2 regions of the Arthrobacter sp. UKPF54-2 genome follow, and region 2 is predicted to be linked to the other one. Evidence: riboswitches for the same ligand, from Rfam matches in the RefSeq annotation. Region 2 holds a riboswitch; the other holds the start of a gene.
The links. Region 2 has a riboswitch for glycine ahead of gcvP (aminomethyl-transferring glycine dehydrogenase). Riboswitches for the same ligand answer to the same signal wherever they lie in the genome.
Positions count from the first base shown of each region.

Region 1 (7,110 bases), 1.3 Mb from region 2:
TCTCCAACTCGACCGCACTCGCGGAATTCCCGGCCGGGCTCATCAACACCAAGGACGCGATCGACAAAATCGTCGCCGCGCTCGAGGCCGCCGTCGGCACCATGCGCAAGGTGCACGACGAGGTGGACGAGGAAGACCCCACCACCGCGGACCTGCTGCACGAATTTATTGCCAAGTTCGAACAGTTCGCCTGGATGGTGAACGCTGAGACCATGCGGGCCTCCGCCAGCGTCACCACCCCTGACACCAAGAAATAGACGCAGCCTTCCACGCGCCTATCCAAGCGTCCGGCGCCGGGTTCCCGCCCGGCGTCGGACGTTCGGCGTTTAACCCGCGGTAAGCCGGTTCAGGCCGCCGTCGGCACCTTCCGCAGCACGACGGCGGCGAGCACGGCTGCGCCCGCCATCAGTACCAGGGCGATCGTGGATGTGATGTGGACGCCGGAGTCGAAGGCGGTCCGGGCGGCGGCCGTCACGGCCTCGGCCAGTGGGGCCGGGAGGCTCTGGGCCAGCTCGGTGGCCCCGGCCAGGGTCTCGCCGGCCTGGTGGGCCGCCCCGGTACCGGCGCTGGCGACGTCGGCGGGCAGCTGCAAGTTCCGCTGGTAGGAGGCGGTAAGGATCGAGCCGAGGATGGCGGTGCCGAGCAGAGAGCCGATCTCGTAACCTGTTTCCGAGATGGCGGCCGCCGCGCCGGACTTGGCGGCCGGGACCGCCCCCAGGATCAGGTCGTTGGAGATCGTCTCGGCCGCGCCGACGCCTAGGCAGAGCACCAGCAGCGCCGCCAGCAACATCCCGGGACCGGCGTCGTGGTCGCCCACGGCGACCAGGGCATAGCCCCCGGCGCTCAACAGCAGGCCGCCGGCGACCACAAAGCCCGGGCGGACCCTCCGCACCAGCGGCACCGCGAGCAGGCCGGCGACGACGGTGGCGGCCAGGGCCGGGACCATCGCCAGGCCGGACTCCGACGGCGACTGGCCCTCGAGCAGCTGCAGGTGCTGGGCGAGGAAAAGGATAAAGCCGTTGTAGGAAAACAGTGCCAGCACGTTCGCCGTGATGGCGGTGCTGAAGACCGGGTTCCCAAAGAGGCCGAGGTCCAGCAGGGGAGCCGTTGACTCAGCGGCTGCCAGCCGGCGCTGGCGGCGGACGAAGGCGTACCCCATCAGGAGGCCGATGCCGAGGGCGGCCAGGGGCTCCGGCGCCGGGCCGTGGGTCGCGAGCATTTTAATGCCGTAGACCGCCGGGACCATGGCCAGCAGGGACAGGACAATGCTGGGCACGTCCACGGGGCCCGGTTTCGGGTCGCGGGATTCCGGGATCAGCGCCGGACCGAGTGCCAGCAGCGGCAGGATGATGGGCACCGCGACGAGGAGGACCGCACCCCACCAGAGGTGCTCCACCAGCCAGCCGCCCAGGATCGGGCCCAGTGCCGCGCCGCCGGAGAACCCGGCGGCCCAGATCGCCACAGCGAGCCGCCGCCGGTTGGGCTCCGGAAAGATGTTCCGGATCAGCGACAGCGTGGACGGCATCAGCATGGCGCCGAAGAAGCCGAGTCCGGCCCGGCCGGCGATCAGCCACTCCGGGCCGGGCGCAAACGCCGTTACCGCGGAGACTGCCGCAAAGCCGGTACTGCCGACCAGCAGCAGCCGCCGTCGGCCGATTTTGTCGCCCAGGCTGCCCATCGCCACGAGCAGGCCGGCCAGGACCAGCGGGTACGCGTCAACAATCCAGAGCAGTTCCACCCCGGTGGCATTCAGGCTGCGGGCAATCGCGGGCAGCGCGAACGTCAGGGCCGTGTTGTCCACGGCCACCAGCAGCACCGGGAACATCAGCAGGGTCAGCGCCAGCCAGTCCCGCCAGGGCGCGCGGGGCTCCGGGGCCGTGGCTGTGCGGGCGGTGGGGTGCAGAAATGTGGTGCTCATGAAACTTAACTGTACCGTCTGGACGGTATAGTTAAGAAATGAGGTTCCCGGCAGGCATGATGTAACCCATGGCCAGAAAACCCGTCGCCCGAGAAGCCGTCCTCGACGCCTTCGAATCCCTGCTCATCGCCGAGGGGGAACGCGCCGCGACGCTGGATGCGGTGGCCCGGCTGGCTGGTGTCTCCAAGGGTGGCCTGCTGTACCACTTCCCGAACAAGGAGGCCATGATCGCGGTGCTGCTCGAGCGCCTGGACCTGCTCCTCGCCGAGGACCTTGATGCCATGGCGGCCGCGCCGGAGGGGGCGGCGGCGTACTTCATCAAATCCTCCGTGTGGGCCGACACCCCGCTGGACCGGGTGTTTGTGGCCGCCACCCGGCTGGCCGAAGTGGCGCACGCTGAAACCCTGCAGCGGATGGCCGGGGTTCAAGCCAGCTGGCTGGCGCTGCTCGCTGCCGACGTCGGACCTGCGATGGCCAAGGCTGTGCTGTACATGGGGGACGGGCTGTACTTCAACGCGATGCTCGCGCGGGCTCCCGGCGGGGCGCCGCCGGAGGTGGCCGGCGACGTCGAGGGCCTGCTCGCCGCCGTCGAACGGCTGCGCGGCTGAGTGTGGCTTATTTTGTCGCAGGTGCCGTTTAGCCTTCGTCAAGCGGACCCGGAATCCTTCCGGGCCGGTGACAACAGGGGGAAACCATGGGTGCGCAGGTCAGTTCACAGCAGGCGGAGAACCGTCCGACGCCGAAGCCGTCGGCACCGGCGCGGCGCGGGGTACTGCTGACGGAGGTCCGCAAACACCACTTGGCGAGCATCGTTGAAGTCGCCGCCACGGTCCAGTTCGGCCTGGGTTCCTGGGCGCTGGCCCCGGTCCGCGGAGCCGCAGCCTCCGCCGGGATCGCCGAGCCGGACGACCGTCCGCTCGTGACCGGAACCGCCGCCCTCGGCCCCGGCGCGGACCACTGCTACCGGCGAATCGCCATGGAGGTGCTGCTCGCCGTGCTGGAACAGCGGCCTGGTGCAGCTCCGGACGGTGCCGGGGCTGAGCTGCACGCGGTAGTGCGGGTGGTGGCATGCCGCCGGCTCCTGCTCGAACTCCGCAGGCAGGTGTCGGAACTCGCACTGGAGGAGGCCATCTTCATCGGCGAAGTGCCCTGCAGTAGCGACGGAAGGCTTGAAACGGCAGTCCTGGCCGGACTGTCCGCCGGCGGGGCAGTGGTGGATGTTGTGACCGACGCCTCCAAGGGCAGAGCAGCGACCGTTGGGCTGGGCTGGGTCGTAGCAACCGGCGGAGGCGGCAGCTACCGTACGGGGGCAGGGACCGCCGTGTGCTCAAGCGTCCTGCACGCTGAGCTCAAGGCCATGCGCAAGGGCATCCAGCTGGCGCTGTCGCTGCACCCCGCGCTGCGCCTCGGAACCGGAATCCTCCGGCTCTTCAGCGACAGCCGGGACAGCCTGGCGCTTGTACGCAGGGGCCTGGCCGGGGCCGATCCTGCCGGCGGCTCCGGAGCCATCCACGGCGAAGTCGCCCGGATCTGCGCGCTTCTCTCGGGAGTCTCGGCAGAATTGTGCTGGGTCAAAGGGCATGCCGGAGATCCGTTGAACGAGGTGGCTGACCGGCTTGCCGTTGTGGCCCGGCGCTCCCACGAAGCCGGGTTGGACGCCGCGCAGGCGGCAGCCCTGCGCTCATCCATCGAACGCGACGCCCCTGCCGCCGTGCAGGAGCACAGCCGTTGCCACTTCCGCCTGGCCGCGTGAGGGGCGCCGGCGGGGCGTCCACGGCCCGCAACGCTGCCGGGCCGGGTGGCCGTTAGCTGCTGTTAGGTCGAAGCCGGCCAGTCAGAACCAACAGCGCTCCAAGCGCGGTCGATGCCGTCCAGGGCCGAGGCCGGAAGCGGGCCCCGGCTGGCGGCCATGACGTTCCGCCGCAGGTGCTCCAGCTTGGCCGTCCCGGCAATAGCCGTGTCCACGCCGGGCGCGTACACCGTGAAGCGCAGGGCGAACTCGGCCCATTCCAGGTCGCCCGGGTCCAGGCCCAGTGCATGCAGCCGCTCCCAATAGAGCTCTGCGTAGTTGCCGAGAGGACGCGCAGCGAACCGCCACGGCGCGTTCGCGATCGGGCGCTTGGCGATCACGCCCAACTCAGGCCGCCGGCGCAGGACATTCCGGAGATTCCACTGGTCGGCGACGTTGACGCTGGTCTCGATGGCACCGAACCGTCCGGACTCCACCGCGAAGGCCAGCGGCTCATTGTCTCCGCTGTAGCCCGCCACTCCGATCTTGCCGGCGGCGACGGCCTGGTCCAGCGTGTCCTGAAGGTCGCCGCGTTGCAGGACATCCAGCGGGCACGAGTGCAGGTAGAAAATGTCGATCCGTTCCGAGCCGGTCTTGCGCAGTGACTGTTCGATGCTCTCCAGCACGCTGCCCGGAGACCAGTCCCGCTGCCCGTTGATCTTGGGCCCACCTTTGGTGGAGAGGACAAACTCATCCCGGCGTCCGGCAAGGTGCCGGCCGATCCGCTCCTCGCTCAGCCCGTAACTGGCGGCGGTATCGATCAGCGTGACACCGAGATCCAAGGCCCCGTTGAGCACCTCGGCGGCTTCGGCTTCGGTGACATCACTCTCGCCGATCTGGCCGGCGCCGAGCCCCACGATCGAGACGTCCAACCCAGTGATACCGAATGGCCTTTGCTCCAGCATGCTTCTTCTCCTCGCCGTCCAACCGCTGCGCCGCCGCGTCCCGGCGACCGTTCCACCGTAACGCTGCAGCGGCCCGTGAGCGGAGTTTGCGGACGTGCCCCCGGCGTAGGACAATGGGACTTGTGACTGCGGTCACGAGCAATTGAATATGCCTTTGATCTGCGGCGGGAGAGTTCTGCAAGTAGGTACAAGCAGGCGCCGTAGGAGCAAATCCTCCCCAGGAATCTCTCAGGCCCATGTACCGCCGCGGCAAGGCAACTCTGGAAAGCAGCAGGCGCGCCCCGGGCGCGCTGTGCTCACCGACGGTGCAAGCGGAGCCTCGCCAAAGCGGCTGCGCGGAAACTCTCAGGTCCAATACAGAGCGGGGAGGAACCCGAATCAATGTGGCGTACCCTGCGCCGCCTTAGTTATGGAGTTCCTTGTGACTGTTACCTCAGCCTCCACGTCCTTCGTTGACCGGCACATCGGCGCCCGCCGCCAGGCCGACGTCGACACCATGCTGAAGGCTGTCGGCCACGACACCGTCGACGCGCTGGTGGATACGGCCGTTCCGAAGGACATCCGGCAGGACTCCGACTTGGCGCTCACCGCGGCACTGAGCGAAGTCGAAGTCCTCGCCGAGCTGCGCAGACTGGCCGCCAAGAACAAGACCGCCGTGCAGATGATCGGCCAGGGCTACTACGACACCGTCACGCCCGCCGTGATCCGACGCAACATTCTCGAAGCCCCGGCCTGGTACACCGCCTACACGCCGTACCAGCCCGAGATCTCGCAGGGCCGGCTCGAGGCGCTGCTGAACTTCCAGACCATGGTCCAGGACCTCGTGGGCCTGCCGATCGCCAACGCCTCGTTGCTGGACGAAGCCACCGCCGTGGCCGAGGCCGTGTTGATGATGCGCCGGGCCAACAAGAACAAGACCGCACACGACGGCAAGACCGTCCTCGACGCCGACTGCCTGCCGCAGACCATCGCGATCGTGAAGGGCCGCGCCGAGGCCCTCGGCTTCGAGGTCGAGGTCGCCGACCTGACCAAGGGCCTGCCCGAGGGCGTCATCAACGGCGTTGTGCTGCAGCAGCCGGGTGTCTCCGGCCGCGTGGTTGACCACACCGCCGTGATCGCCGAGGCCAAGGAACGCGGCGCGCTCGTCACCGTGGCCGCGGACCTGCTGTCCCTGACCCTGATCACCTCCCCGGGCGAGCAGGGTGCTGATATCGCCGTCGGCTCCGCCCAGCGCTTTGGTGTGCCGCTGTTCTTCGGCGGCCCGCACGCCGCCTACATGGCCGTCGCCAAGGGTCTTGAGCGCTCCATGCCCGGCCGCCTCGTCGGTGTCTCCAAGGACAACGCAGGCATGCCCGCCTACCGCCTGGCGCTGCAGACCCGCGAGCAGCACATCCGGCGCGAGAAGGCCACCTCCAACATCTGCACCGCGCAGGCGCTGCTGGCCATTGTGGCCTCGTTCTACGCTATCTACCACGGCCCGGACGGGCTCAAGGCAATCGCCGAGACCGTCCACGGCCACGCCCGCACCATCGCCGCCTCGCTGAAGGCCGCCGGCCTGGACGTGCTGCACACCTCGTTCTTCGACACCGTCACCGTCTCGGTGCCGGGCAAGGCCGCGGAATTCATCGCCGCCGCCGACGCCCGGGGCATCAACCTTCGTTCCATCGACGCCGACACGGTCGGCATCTCCGCCGATGAGGCGACGACGGCGGCAAACGTCGCCGACGTCGTCGCCGCCTTCGGCGCCACGGTCGTTGAATCCGCCGCAAGCAGTGGCGGAGGTTTCGCCCTGGATAGCGACGTCGAGCGGACCTCCGACTACCTGCAGCACCCGGTCTTCAACACGCACCGTTCCGAGACCCAGCTGCTGCGCTACATCCGCCGCCTTTCGGACCGGGACCTCGCGCTGGACCGCACCATGATCCCGCTGGGTTCCTGCACCATGAAGCTGAACGCTACGGCAGAGATGGAGGCCATCTCGTGGCCGGAGTTCGCCTCCATCCACCCCTTCGCCCCGGACTCCCAGACCGCCGGCTGGCGCGAACTGATCGAGGACCTCGAAGCCCAGCTGACCGAGATCACCGGCTACGACCAGGTCTCCATCCAGCCCAACGCCGGTTCCCAGGGCGAGCTCGCCGGCCTGCTCGCGATCCGGGGCTACCACCGCTCCCGCGGCGAGGCCCAGCGGAACGTCTGCCTGATCCCGGCCTCGGCGCACGGCACGAACGCGGCCTCCGCGGTGCTCGCCGGCATGAAGGTCGTCGTCGTGGCCACCGCCACCGACGGCACGATCGACCACGCGGACCTGCAGGCCAAGATCGAGCTGCACAAGGACGCACTGTCCGCGATCATGATCACCTACCCGTCCACGCACGGGGTGTACGACGCCGACGTCCGCGAGGTCTGCGACGCCGTCCACGCCGCCGGCGGCCAGGTCTACATCGACGGCGCCAACCTCAACGCCCTCGTGGGCCTGGCCCAGCCGGGCCAGTTTGGCG
Region 1 covers NZ_CP040174.1:552,153-559,262, reverse strand. Annotated here, with positions in the region: gene E7Y32_RS02370 (Dps family protein) at 1-257, shown strand, start outside; gene E7Y32_RS02365 (MFS transporter) at 347-1,918, opposite strand; gene E7Y32_RS02360 (helix-turn-helix domain-containing protein) at 1,987-2,526, shown strand; gene E7Y32_RS02355 (RNase H family protein) at 2,613-3,671, shown strand; gene E7Y32_RS02350 (aldo/keto reductase) at 3,734-4,612, opposite strand; glycine riboswitch at 4,768-4,866, shown strand; gene gcvP (aminomethyl-transferring glycine dehydrogenase) at 5,034-7,110, shown strand, end outside.
Region 1: it holds a riboswitch for glycine, as region 2 does, so the genes downstream of both, gcvP (aminomethyl-transferring glycine dehydrogenase) here and gcvP (aminomethyl-transferring glycine dehydrogenase) in region 2, are expected to answer to the same signal.

Region 2 (7,110 bases):
CAGGGTGGGGCTCGGCTGGCCGGAGGTCACTTCGCCGACGACTTTGCCGTCCTTCAGGACCGGGTAGTGGCTGCGGCCGGCCCGGCGGCCCAGGCCTTTGAGGCCCACGAGTTTGCGGCCGGTGGTGGAACCTGCGCCGGCTGCCTTGAGTTCGGCCAGGGCTGCCTTGCCGACGAAGTCCGACTCCTTGGCGAGCGAGACCACCGGGCCCAGGCCTGCCGCGTACGGGTTGCCTTCGCGGGAGAGTTCGTTGCCGTAGAGCGGCATGCCGGCCTCGAGCCGCAGCGAGTCACGGCAGGCCAGGCCGGCGGGGATAAGCCCAGGGTCCGCGCCGGCTTCCAGCAGTGCTTCCCAGAGGCCGGCGGCGTCCTCGTTGGGAACGTAGATTTCGAAGCCGTCCTCGCCGGTGTAGCCGGTGCGGGCCAGGAGCAGGTCCTGGACAGCGCCGTTGACGGTGATGCCTACCTCAACCGCGGCGTAGTACTTCAGTTCGGTGACCAGCTCGTGCTGCCCGGCCGGGACCAAGGTCAGCAGGATGGCTTCGGCGTGGGGGCCCTGCACGGCGATCAGCGACGTTTCGGCGGAGACGTCCTCCACCGTGACGTCAAAGCCTGCAGCCCGCTCGGCCAGGGCCGCGGCCACGACCACTGCGTTGCCGGCGTTGGGGACCACCAGGAACTTGTCCTCAGCGCGACGGTAGGAGATCAGGTCATCGATGATGCCGCCGTCTTCCTGGCAGATCAGCGAGTACTTGGCCTTGCCCACGGCCACGGCCGAGAGCTTCCCGGCCAGGGCATAGTCGAGGAACGCTGCGGCGTCCGGGCCGCTGACCCAGACTTCACCCATGTGGGAGAGGTCGAAAAGGCCCGCGGCGTTGCGGACGGCGTGGTGCTCGGCCAGCTCCGATTCGTACTTGAGCGGCATCTGCCAGCCGCCGAAGTCCGTGAAGGAGGCGCCGGCTTTTTTGTGCTGCTCGTAGAGGGCGGTGTAGTTCTCACTCATCGGGGGATCCTTAGTTCTCGAATTCGGACAGCGGCGGGCAGGAGCAGACCAGGTTGCGGTCGCCGGCGGCGCCGTCGATCCGCCCGACCGGCGGGAAGTACTTGTCCTGCCGCAGCGTGTGGACCGGGAAGACTGCCTGCTCGCGAGGGTAGGCCCGCTCCCAGTCGGAAGAGACGACGGCGGCCGCCGTGTGCGGGGCGTTGCGCAGCGGGGAGTCCTCCACCGTGAACTCGCCGTTGGCCACCTGGTCGATCTCCTGCCGGATCGTGATCATCGCCGCGATGAAGCGGTCAATCTCGGCGAGGTCCTCGGACTCGGTGGGCTCCACCATCAGGGTGCCCGCTACGGGGAAGGACAGCGTGGGGGCGTGGAAGCCGAAGTCGATCAGGCGCTTGGCGACGTCCTCGGCGGTGACGCCGGTCCTGGCCGTGAGCTCGCGCAGATCCAGGATGCACTCGTGGGCCACGAGCCCGCTCTCCCCGGTGTAGAGCACCGGGAAGTGCTCATCCAGCCGTGCGGCGATGTAGTTGGCCGCGAGCAGCGCCGACTTAGTGGCCTCGGTCAGGCCCTGGCCGCCCATGAGCTTCACGTACGCCCAGGAGATCGGCAGCACACCGGCGGAGCCGTAGCGGGACGCCGAGATAGCCACGCCTGTCCCGCCTTGGCCGGCGGCCTTGTTCGCGTCGCCGGGCATAAACGGCGCCAGGTGCGCCTTGGCCGCGACCGGGCCGACGCCGGGTCCGCCGCCGCCGTGCGGGATGCAAAAGGTCTTGTGCAGGTTCAGGTGCGAGACGTCCCCGCCAAACCGGCCCGGCTGGGCCAGGCCCACGAGGGCGTTGAGGTTGGCGCCGTCGACGTAGACCTGGCCGCCGGCGGCGTGGACGGCGTCGCAGACCTCGCGGACGTCGGCGTCGTACACCCCGTGCGTGGACGGGTAGGTGATCATGATCGCCGAGAGCACGTCCTTGTGCTGCTCGATCTTGGCCTGCAGGTCCGCGTGGTCGATCGTGCCGTCCGAAGCTGTGGCCACGACGACGACCTTCATGCCGGCGAGCACCGCGGAGGCCGCGTTCGTGCCGTGCGCCGAGGCCGGGATCAGGCAGATGTTGCGCTGGGCCTCGCCGCGGGAGCGGTGGTAGCCCCGGATCGCCAGCAGGCCGGCGAGCTCGCCCTGGGAACCGGCGTTGGGCTGGATGGACACCTGGTCGTAGCCCGTGATTTCGGCGAGATCAGCCTCGAGGCCGCTGATGAGTTCCCGCCATCCCTCGGTCTGGGAGTCCGGCGCGAAGGGGTGGATGGAGGCGAACTCCGGCCAGGAGATGGCCTCCATCTCTGCCGTTGCGTTCAGCTTCATGGTGCAGGAACCCAGCGGAATCATGGTGCGGTCCAGCGCGAGGTCCCGGTCCGAGAGGCGGCGGATGTAGCGCAGCAACTGGGTTTCGGAGCGGTGCGTGTTGAAGACCGGGTGCTGCAGGAAGTCGGAGCTGCGCAGCACCGATTCGGGGAGCTCGAAGCCCTTGGCCTCCACGAGAGGGCCGGCGCCAAAGGCGACTACCACTGCGGAGAGAACCTCCGGCGTCGTGGTTTCATCGACGGACACGCCGACTGTGTCCGCGTCGATGAACCGCAGGTTGATGCCCCGGGCCTCGGCTGCGGCGATGGCCTTCGCGGCCTTGCCCGGCACGTGGACCGTGAGGGTGTCGAAGAAGGAGTCGCTCACCAGTTCCCGGCCGGCGATCTTCAGTGTGGCGGCCAGCGCGCGGGCGTTGTTGTGGACGGTCTCTGCGATCGCCTTGAGCCCGTCCGGGCCGTGGTAGACGGCGTAGAACGAGGACACAATGGCCAGCAGCGCCTGCGCGGTGCAGATGTTGGACGTGGCCTTTTCTCGCCGGATGTGCTGCTCGCGGGTCTGCAGTGCCAGGCGGTAGGCGGGGACGCCGGCGTTGTCCTTGGAGACGCCGACGATCCTGCCCGGGAGCGTGCGTTCCATGCCCTCGCGCACCGCCATGTACGCTGCGTGCGGGCCGCCGAAGAACAGCGGCACACCAAAGCGCTGGGTCGAGCCGACGGCGATGTCCGCGCCCTGCTCGCCCGGGGGAGTGATGAGGGTGAGGGCCAGCAGGTCGGCGGCCACGGTGACCAGGGCGCCGCGTTCCTTGGCCTCGGCGATTACGCCGGACTGGTCCCAGACCCGGCCGGAGACGCCGGGCTGCTGCAGGACGACGCCGTTGATGTCGCCGTCGGGCAGGCCCTTGGAGAGGTCCGCGACCTCGACGTCGAAGCCGAGGGCTTCGGCGCGGCCCAGCGCAATGGCGATGGTCTGAGGGAGGCAGTCGGCGTCGAGGACGGTCTTGGCCCCTGCAGCGGACTTGTTCTTGTTGGCGCGGCGCATGAGAAGCACGGCTTCGGCGACGGCGGTGGCCTCGTCGAGGAGGGAGGCGTTCGCGACCGGGAGCGCGGTGAGGTCCTGGACCATGGTCTGGAAGTTCAGCAGCGCCTCGAGCCGGCCCTGCGAAATTTCCGGCTGGTACGGCGTGTAGGCGGTGTACCAGGCCGGGGCTTCGAGGATGTTGCGCCGGATCACGGCCGGGGTGACGGTGTCGTAGTAGCCCTGGCCGATCATCTGCACGGCGGTCTTGTTCTTGGCTGCCAGCTTGCGCAACGCGGCCAGCACCTCGACTTCGCTGAGCGCACCGTCCAGGCTAAGGGGCTTTTCCTGCCGGATGGAATCGGGAACGGCGGTATCCACCAGGCCGTCGACACTGTCGTAGCCGACAGCCTTCAGCATGGTGTCGACGTCGGCCTCGCGGCGGGCGCCGATATGGCGGTCGGCGAAATTGGATGAAAGAGATTGAACCGTCAAGAGGAACTCCAAGGTTTGGCCGGCGCTAGGCGCCGGAGGGGACCGGGTTCCTCCCCGCTCTGTATTGGACCTGAGAGATTCCGCGGACCTTTGTCCGCTTGCACCGTCGGTGAGCCAGGAACTTACCTGACTGCTTTCCAGAGTTGCCTCGCCGCGGCGGTACATGGGCCTGAGAGATTCCTGGGGAGGATTTGCTCCTACGGCGCCTGCCCGTTGGTGACGGGGAGGACTCTCCCGCCACGGCTCGAAAGGCATATTCGAATGTGGTGATTCGCCTCACACCGTACACGCCTTCCCCGGCGTGGGGCAACAATGCCCCCGCCTCGCAATGTCACATTTGCGGGGCTTGACTTTCCCGAGTGATCCATCACACACTGATTCGGCCGGACGATGTCCTTCGAGGCTGTTCCGGTCATGTGGCTGAAGGTCCCGGCACATCCGGGGCACCGCACCCACAACGGCGCGCTTTTGATCGGAGCTAACCTCCACGCGACTGGGCCGTCCGTAACATCCACAAATGAACATGCCTATGATCTGCGGCGGGAGAGCCCTGCCGGTACATGCAGCAGGCGCCGTAGGAGCAAATCCTCCCCAGGAATCTCTCAGGCCCACGTACCGCCGCGGCGAGGCAACTCTGGAAAGCAGCCAGGCACGTTCCTGGCTCACCGAAGGTGCAAGCGGGTCTGCGGGGGCAGGAACGCGGAAACTCTCAGGTCCAAGACAGAGCGGGGAGGGACCCGAATCATCGTGGCACCAAAGTGCCACTTGAACGATGGAGTTCCTTATGACGATTCAACGACCACCTTCGGCTCCGGTTGAAGCCCCCCACCTTGAACGCCAGCTCAGCAACCGGCACATCCAGCTCATCGCGATTGGCGGCGCCATCGGCACCGGCCTGTTTATGGGCTCGGGCAAGACCATCTCGGCGGCCGGCCCCTCCGTAATCTTCGTCTACATGATCATCGGCTTTATGCTGTTCTTCGTCATGCGGGCCATGGGTGAGCTGTTGCTTTCCAACCTGCACTACAAGTCCTTCAGTGATTTCGCGGCAGACCTGCTGGGCCCTTGGGCCGGTTTCTTCACCGGCTGGACGTACTGGTTCTGCTGGGTGATCACCGGCATCGCCGACGTGATCGCCATCGCCGGGTACTCCCAGGAGCTCTGGCCCGGGCTGCCCCTGTGGATCCCGGGACTGGTCACCGTCGCCATCCTGCTGCTGCTGAACCTGACGACGGTGAAGGCCTTCGGCGAAACCGAGTTCTGGTTTGCGCTCATCAAGATCATCGCCATCGCGGCGTTGATTATCGTGGGCCTGTTCATGATTTTCAGCGGATTCAGCTCCGACGCCGGACCTGCCACGTTCAGCAACCTGTGGAGCCACGGGGGCTTCTTCCCGAATGAGTTCATGGGCTTCGTCGCCGGCTTCCAGATCGCCGTGTTCGCCTTCGTGGGCATCGAACTGGTGGGCACCACTGCCGCTGAGGCCAAGGACCCGGAAAAGAACCTGCCCCGGGCCATCAACTCCATCCCGGTCCGTGTCCTGCTCTTCTACGTGGGCGCCCTCATCATCCTGATGTCCGTTATCCCCTGGACCCAGTTCGCGGCCGGACACAGCCCGTTCATCGCCATGTTCTCCCTGGCCGGCCTCGGCGCTGCCGCCACCGTCGTCAACCTGGTGGTCCTTTCCTCGGCGATGTCCTCGGCCAACTCCGGGATCTACTCCACGTCTCGGATGGTCTACGGCCTGGCCCAGGAAGGTGATGCGCCGGTCCGTTTCGGTGCCCTGTCGCGCCGCAAGGTTCCCCAGAATGCGCTGTTCCTGTCTTGCGTGCTGCTGCTCGCCGGTGTGGTCCTGATGTACGCGGGGGAGAACATCGGCAAGGCTTTCGAGATGGTCACCACCGTTTCCGCCGTCTGCTTCGTTTTCGTCTGGTCGATCATCCTGGCCAGCTACATTGCCTTCCGCCGGCGCCGGCCGCACCTGCATGCCGCCTCGAAGTTCAAGATGCCCGGCGGTGTCCCCATGGTCTGGGCGGTCTTCGCCTTCTTCGCCTTCGTGCTCTGGACCCTGACCACCCAGCCGGACACTCTCACGGCGCTCCTGGTGACCCCCGTTTGGTTCATCATCCTCGGCGCGGCATGGTTCGTCCTGCGCCGTCGTCCCGCGCACCTGGCCCGCTACCAGGCGTTCCAGGACGAACTCCGGTCTGAGCAGGATGGTGCCAGCGGACGCCAGGCGGTGGACAGCCTGTGACCACCGGAGAAGCCACACCAGCCACCCTGTCTTCCCGCCCCGCGTTGGAAAAGCCGGTGGCGCCCGGTACGGAATTTGTCCTCACCCTCGACTGCGCCGAATCACCTGGAATCATCCACGCCGTCTCGGAATTCCTGCTGGCCCACGGCTGCAACATCATCGACATCAAGCAGTTCGGCGACCGGCAGGAACAGCACTTCTTCATGCGCGTGCACTTCGTCTCAGCAGGCGCGGACGCCGACGTCGAAGAACTCCGGCAGGATTTCCTTCCGGTGGCCGCGGAGTGGGACATGACGTGGCGGCTGGAACGCCACGGCCGGAAACAGCGGATCCTGGTCATGGTGTCCAAGTACGGGCACTGCCTCAACGACCTGCTCTTCCGCGCCCGCATCGGCGAACTGCCCGTCGAGATCGTCGCCGTCGTCTCCAACCACCAGGACCACGAGGACCTGGTCACCTGGCACGGGATTCCGTTCCACCACGTGCCGGTGAGCCAGCAAACCAAGCCCGCGGCCGAAGCAACGCTGCTCTCCCTGGTGGATAGCTACCAGGTGGAGCTGGTGGTCCTCGCCCGCTATATGCAGGTCCTGAGCGACAACCTCACGGCCCGCCTTGCCGGCAGGGCCATCAACATCCACCATTCCTTCCTGCCGAGCTTCAAGGGCGCCAAGCCCTACCACCAGGCCTACGAACGGGGCGTCAAAACGGTCGGGGCCACCGCGCACTACGTCAATTCCGAGCTGGACGAGGGACCCATCATTGCCCAGCAGGTGATCGAGGTGGACCACACTTACACGCCCGCTGACCTGGTGGCGGTGGGCCGCGACGCCGAATGCAAGGCCCTGACGAACGCCGTCCGCTGGCATGCCGAAGGCCGGATCATTCTCTCCGGCAACAGGACCGTCATCCTTCGCTGACGTCTCCCACCGACCATGCGAAGCCCCGTCGTCCGGGGCTTCGCATGGTGAACCTGCCGGGTCCGGTTCCGTCC
Region 2 covers NZ_CP040174.1:2,761,301-2,768,410, forward strand. Annotated here, with positions in the region: gene gcvT (glycine cleavage system aminomethyltransferase GcvT) at 1-1,002, opposite strand, end outside; gene gcvP (aminomethyl-transferring glycine dehydrogenase) at 1,013-3,865, opposite strand; glycine riboswitch at 4,013-4,112, opposite strand; glycine riboswitch at 4,396-4,493, shown strand; gene E7Y32_RS12780 (amino acid permease) at 4,650-6,119, shown strand; gene purU (formyltetrahydrofolate deformylase) at 6,146-7,036, shown strand.